DNA from 2 places in the Dietzia sp. Alg238-R159 genome. Region 2 is predicted to be linked to the other one. Evidence: riboswitches for the same ligand, from Rfam matches in the RefSeq annotation. Region 2 holds a riboswitch; the other holds the start of a gene.
What was found. A riboswitch is a leader RNA that binds a small molecule or an ion and turns the genes downstream of it on or off. The one in region 2 is predicted to bind cyclic di-AMP.

Region 1 (3,202 bases), on a different contig from region 2:
GTCGCAGCGGTGCAGCAGCTCAAGGGCCGCGACGCCGCCGGAGGCGTCGACCCGGCCCGCCCCGCCCGCCCCGCCCGCGGCCGCCCCGGCCCTCGGAGCGGCCCACGCAGGGGCGTGGAGCAGCGACGATCCCTCGTCGCGGGCGCCGTGGCGGGCCCGGTCCAGCGCGTGGGCACGCGGGACGACCACCTCGCCGTCGTCCCCACCGGTCACCTCCGCGAGCCCCGAGCCCGCCAGCTCTGTCGCGGCGGCACGCACCGGCTCCGACGCCCCGGCGCCGAGAGCCCCGACGGGGGTGCGCCCGCGGGCGATCGCCTCGAGCACCCCGACCGCCGGAGCGGACAGGCCGCCCCAGGCGACGTCGAGGTCGGCGCCCGCGGGCTCGCCGGGGTGCGGCGCCACCACCGGGGCCGACCGGACGGCCACCGCCGTGACGGGCGCCATCCGGACATGGTCCCCTCCGCCCCAGAGCAGGGTGAGGTCGCGGAGACGGGCGAGGGCGGCGTGGAAGACGGGCTCGTCGTCGTCGACACCCAACCGGCCCGACACCGCACCCAGCGGCACCGCCCCGGAATCGGCTCCCACCGCTGCGGCGGTGGCCAGGACCACGAGCTCCGGCCACGTCAGGGTCCCCAGCGCGCGGGCGGTGGACGCCGGCAACCGCAGCCTCGACGCGAGCACGTCGACCGAGGCCGGGGGAGGGGTGGCCACATCTGGACGCAACTCGCACACGCGGACGAGCGCGTCATCGGACAGTCCGGCCAGCCACGCGGGGAAGTCCGGCTCGTCGCCGGCGGCACCGGGGGAACCAGCACGGCGGGGGGCGACACGGCGGGAGGAGGCTCGGGAACTCGGCATGATCCGTCCCAGCCTAGTGAGATCGCGGCGGCGGTGAGGACCGTCCGGGTCCGATACGACCCGGATGCTGACGGGACGCCCGCGAGGTGAGACACTGGACACGTGGCTGCCAAGAAGAATCTGACCCATGACAACCCGGGATGGCCCGACGCCTCGTTCGGCGAGCACCCGGTGACCGAACTCGCCGCGCTGGTCGCGGGAGGCCTGTCCCCCTTCGGGCAGGAGACCTTCCCGCTGCCGCAGCATCGGCTGGGCTACCTCCACCCGGAGACGGTGGTCAACAGGACCGTCCGCACCCGCTGAGCGCGACGCACTCACACACGAGGAAGGGCCGCCACTCCCTGCAGGGGGTGGCGGCCCTTCCTCGTGGTCCGTGGACCGGGGCTGCGCGGGTGACGCGTCAGTTGGCCAGGTAGGTGGCGAAGAAGCCGTCCACCAGGTCCTGGTTGCCGGCGTAGGCGGCGTCGACGGCGTCCCGGTTGGCCTCGTAGGTGTCGGCGATCGGCAGCACGATGCCGCGGCCCTCGGCGAAGGAGGACAGGGTCGCCACGTGATCGGCGGCGGTGACCGCCTCCGGGGCGGCGGGCGCGGCCGGGGCGTGGGCACGCGGGGCCGGCGCGGGCGCCGGGTTGGACAGGTCGCGCGGGGTCGGCGCGGAGTTCAGGCCCAGCTTGGCCGAGCAGGCGGGCCAGGCGCCCCAGCCCTGACCGGCGAGGGTCTTCTCGGCGATCGCGATCTGCTGCTCGCGCGTGGCCTGGTTGGCCGTCGGGGCGTACTGCGTACCGCCGTAGGCGGCCCAAGTGCTCGGCGAGAACTGCAGGCCGCCCTGGTAGCCGTTCCCGGTGTTGATGCCCCAGTTGCCGCCGGACTCGCACTGGGCCAGGCGGTCCCAGTCGGAGTCGGGGGCGGCGTTGGCGGCCGGCGCGAGGGCCAGGCCGGCGGCGGAGAACGCGGTGCCCGCGAGGACGACCTTCACAGCGTTCCTGGGCGCTGAGGAGGCGGCGGCACGGTGGCGTCCGGTGTAAGAGGTCATGTCGTCAGTCCTTTTCACTCTGTGCCTACGGGGTGAGCTGTCGGGTTCGGACGAGTGCGTCCGGCCGCCGGTGGCGGCTTCACCCCAAGGCGACCATCGGTCGCCGGGCCGTGGTGGGCCCTGTCGGGTCCCCCGTCCCCGCCCGGGTAATGGTCACTGTGGCATCGGCCGCTGGGCGGGGTTCGGTAGGTGCGTCCGATGCCGACTCGCTGACGAGTCTGCTACGAAACTGTAGCGGTCCGATGCCGGATCGTCACCATTCTGAAATAAACCGAGGCAGTCTGGGTCTGACGTGCGTGCCGTTATCGGCTCGTTACCAGCGGTGTTCGCGGGAGGGTGTGGTTGATCACACCGAGGGCGGTCGCGAGCCGAGGATGGCGTAGAGCAGCCCCAGTAGGAACCCGACCGGCGTGAACAGCATCGCGCCGAGATACAGGAGGGTCGGCGCGTCGCGGCCGAGCACGAACGGGGTCAGCGCCGCCGCGACGGTGAACAGCACCCCGATCGTGAAGATGACGAGCGCCGTCACGAACAGGCCCCGGCGTCGTGGCCGCACGGGGTCGGCTGCCCGGGTGGACGCCGCGGCGTCAGGTGTCCAGGGGTCGTCGGCAGGGCGTCGATCGTCGGCGGTCACACGGGGAGGTTACCGCTCGCCTCGCGGTGGGCACCAACGCGCACGAGGGTAGTCTCGGGGCATCAGTCATGGTTGTCGGTCGCGTATCCCGCGTCCGGTCGGAAGGTGGTTCGCGGTGCCCAGCGGCAAGGTCAAGTGGTACGACGCGGAGAAGGGCTTCGGTTTCCTGTCCCAGGAGGGCGGAGAGGACGTCTACGTGCGCTCCGAGGCGCTCCCCGCAGGGCTCGAGACGCTGCGTCCGCGCCAGCGCGTGGAGTTCGACATGGTCTCCGGGCGCCGCGGCCCCCAGGCGTTGCGCGTGGTGGTCCACGACGAGCCGACGGTCGCGGAGGAGCGGGCCCCGAGGAGCGGGCCCCGACGTTCGGCGGACGAGCTGCACGGGATGGTCGAGGACATGATCAAGGTGCTCGAGTCGACCGTCCAGCCCGAGTTGCGCCGTGGTCACCGGCCGGAGGCCAAGGTCTCGGGCCGGGTGGCGTCGGTGCTCCGCGCGGTCGCGCGCGAGCTGGACGCCTGACCCACGGATCAGTCGGCGTAGGTGAAGCGCACCGACCACTCGCCGTTGAGGATCGACTCCGACCCGTCAGCGGCATAGACGATCGCGACCGCACGGATGGCGAGGCCCTCGATCCGGCCCTCCTCCGGGGTGGTCACGGGCACCAGCAGCTGGCCCGGCC
Region 2 (3,202 bases):
CGAGCCGACGTACAGGGCGCCACCGGCGTCATCCCGGAACACGTAGACACCGGGCCCCTCGGTCAGCGAGCCGGTCATGGCGGCCCGCCGCCTCACCTCCGGGGAGAGACGACCGTCGTAGGCCCGTAGCTCCGACAGGGTCGAGACCCCGCAGTCGCCGACCCGCGAGATCAGTGCGTGGAGCACGTCGACCGTGGCGCGGGCGTCCTGCAGGGCCCGGTGATTGGGCTCCACGGTGGCCCCCAGGTGCGCGGCGAGGACTCCCAACCGATGGCCTCGTGTCTCCCCGCGGTGCAGCACCCGCCTCGCGAGAGCCAGGGTGCAGAGCGACGGGGGATCGGGCCACGGGCGCCCGGTCGACGCGGCGGCGGCCCGCAGGAAGCCCAGGTCGAACCGCGCGTTGTGGGCGACGAGGACGGCCCCGCGGGAGAATTCGAGAAACGTCGACATCACCTCGCCGAGACTCGGGGCACCGACGAGGTCGTCCGGAGCTATCCCCGTCAGTCTGCTGATGTGGCGGGGCAGGGCACCGTCGATCGAGACGAACGTCGACAGTTCCGCCTGCACCTCGCCGCCCCGGACGCGTACCGCGCCGATCTCGGTGATCTCGTCGCTTCCGGTCCGGGTGCCCGTCGTCTCCAGGTCGACCACGACGAACGTGACGTCGGACAGCAGAGGCTCGAGATCGTCGAAGGCTGCCTGCACCCCGGTCGAGACGGGGGAGGGGGATCGGGGCATGGCGGAGACGGTAGCCCCGCCCTCCGACACCGCCGGCCCCGCCGTGGTTGTCGGACCTTGTCCCTAGGGTGCCCCGCAGTACGACCACCCCGGGCCCGGATCGCGGCTCGATAACGAACGGGCAACACGCCCAGGACGAAGTGTGAGGTAGATCATGTTCACGATGGACTGCGTGCGGTGTCCCGCAGGACCCGCCGCATGTGACGGGTGCATCATCGCCGTTCTCGACGCCGGAAAACCGCAGGTGGACGAGCTATCTCCGGAGTCGTGCGGCTATGTTCTGGACCCGGAGGTCCGCGAGGCGATCGACGTCCTGCGCGAGGTCGGAATGGTCTCCACGGTCGAGATTCTGGGGGCTGACGTCGCCGCGTGAGCGATGAACTGGACTTCGACGAGACGGTTTCGTAACCTTTTCGAGACCTCGGAAGTCATCGCCCGCCTGCCGGCGGGGAGCCGGGGTCACACCTAAGCGCCGAAGGGCGCACCGGGGAACCAAGATCCACTGGGGTGAATCGCACGAGGGCCTACAGGTCCGAAGCGTAGGACAGACTTCCGTGTCCGAACCCGTCAGCTAACCCGGTCGGTGCCGCAGGAAGAAAGAGGAACAGTCTTCGTGGGAGCCCACAGCATCAAGACCAGCTCGACCGGCCGCCGTGTCGCCGCCGCCGGCCTGCTCGCAGCCGGAGCCGCTGTCGCCGGTTCCGGAACCGCCGCCGCCGCACCCGTCACCGTCGACGTCCCCGTCGAGCTGCGGCTGCCCGGCGTGCCGAACCAGGTCTCGTTCGACCTACCGGAGGGCATCGAGCTCCCGGCCGGCCTGGCCCAGGCCCAGGCACAGGCGGCGCCCGTCGAGTTCGCCGCCCCCGCGCCGGTGGTCTCGACCGGCCAGCGCATCCTCGACGCCGCCACCACCCGGGTCGGCTCGCCCTACGTCTGGGGCGCTACCGGCCCCAACTCGTTCGACTGCTCCGGTCTGACCTCGTGGGCCTACAAGGAGGCGGGGATCTCCATCCCGCGCACCAGCCAGGCCCAGATCGGCGGCGGCACCCAGGTCTCCAAGGCCGACCTGCAGCCCGGCGACATCGTCGCCTTCTACAGTGGCGCCAGCCACGTCGGGATCTACGCCGGCAACGGCCAGGTCGTCCACGCCCCGTACTCGGGCACCTCGGTGAGCTACGCGCCGGTGGACTCCATGCCGTTCTACGGTGCGACACGCTACTACTGAGTCGGGTCGCTCCCCGAACCTCCGCAGACCCCGTCGGCGTCCGGTCTCGAACCGGTCACCGGCGGGGTCTGTCGTCTGTAACATCCCCTCTCGGGTACCCGATTCCACCGTAGGCGTCGGCTGGGCGCCCGCGCCCTGCGTGACCCGGATCCGAGAGTTCGACGACACCAGATGACCCGCAGCCTCAGCGTGCTCGCGATCGCAGCGACCGTGACCACCTCGTTGACCCTCGGTCCCGCGCCGGCCGGAGCGCAGACCACCACCCCGGACCGGTCGTCGCCAACCGCGACCACGGCGCCTGTCCCGGGTCCGGTTACCCCGCCTGATCAGGTTTCGACTTCTCCCGCTCCGTCGTCGACCGCTCCGTCTTCCCCCGCTCCGTCGCAGACTGCACCGTCCACCACGCCGTCCGCCACAGCGGTGCCCGGCGAGATGAGCGAGGACCTGGCGGAGCTGGCCCGGTTGTCCGAGGAGGCGGGAGCATTGGGGGAGCAGCTCCACCTCGCGCGCGGGGAACTGGACCGCGCCAACGGGGAGCGCGTCCGCCTCGAACGGGCCGCCGGGGTCGCAGCCGGACGGTCCGCCCTCGCGGACGGCACCGCGCGCCGGGACCAGTCCATCGTCGATCACCTCGCGACCATGCGGTACCGGGGCGGGGACACCGGCGCCACACGGGCGGCAGTGCTCGCCGAGAGCCCCCGGGACCTGGTCGACAGGCTCGACACGCTGCGCCGACTGTCCGGGGCCACCACGAGTGCACTGGACGCCTCCAGAGCTGCGTCCCGGGATGCGGTGCAGCTCAGGGAAGAGGCCGCGCGTTCCGCGGCCGAGGCCCGGGACGCGGCCCGCGTCGCGCAGGAGCGAACCGACGCGCTCGCCCGCCGAACCGAGGAGATGCGGGTACGGATGGATGAGGTCCGTCGCCGGGTCGACGCACTGTCGGACGCACAACGCGATCTCTGGATCGGCGGACCGGTGGTGCCGGAGGGGTACGTTGCCCCGCCGGTGGACGACGTCAATTCCGCGGCGCTCCGAGTCGCACTCTCCCGGCTGGGCGCGCCCTACTCGTGGGGCGCGACGGGCCCGTCCGAGTTCGACTGCTCCGGTCTCATGGTGTGGTCGTACGCGCAGGAGGGCAAGGCGCTGCCCCGGGCGAGCCAGGCGCAGGCGGTCGCGGGCGCCCCGGTGGCGATGAACGACATCCGGCCCGGTGACCTTGTCATCTACTTCCCCGGCGCC

Region 1: linked by a shared signal. The riboswitch ahead of G6R20_RS12490 (transglycosylase family protein) and the one ahead of G6R20_RS11795 (C40 family peptidase) in region 2 are both predicted to bind cyclic di-AMP.

The regions. Positions count from the first base shown of each region.
Region 1 is NZ_UNRI01000005.1:22,801-26,002, forward strand. Features, by position in the region: gene G6R20_RS12480 (helicase-associated domain-containing protein) at 1-858, opposite strand, end outside; gene G6R20_RS12485 (hypothetical protein) at 961-1,161, shown strand; gene G6R20_RS12490 (transglycosylase family protein) at 1,259-1,891, opposite strand; cyclic di-AMP (ydaO/yuaA leader) riboswitch at 1,900-2,056, opposite strand; gene G6R20_RS12495 (hypothetical protein) at 2,238-2,525, opposite strand; gene G6R20_RS19015 (cold-shock protein) at 2,641-3,042, shown strand; gene G6R20_RS12505 (DUF2771 family protein) at 3,051-3,202, opposite strand, start outside.
Region 2 is NZ_UNRI01000004.1:153,310-156,511, reverse strand. Features, by position in the region: gene G6R20_RS19010 (DEDD exonuclease domain-containing protein) at 1-738, opposite strand, end outside; gene G6R20_RS11800 (hypothetical protein) at 902-1,111, shown strand; cyclic di-AMP (ydaO/yuaA leader) riboswitch at 1,191-1,339, shown strand; gene G6R20_RS11795 (C40 family peptidase) at 1,352-1,963, shown strand; gene G6R20_RS11790 (NlpC/P60 family protein) at 2,396-3,202, shown strand, end outside.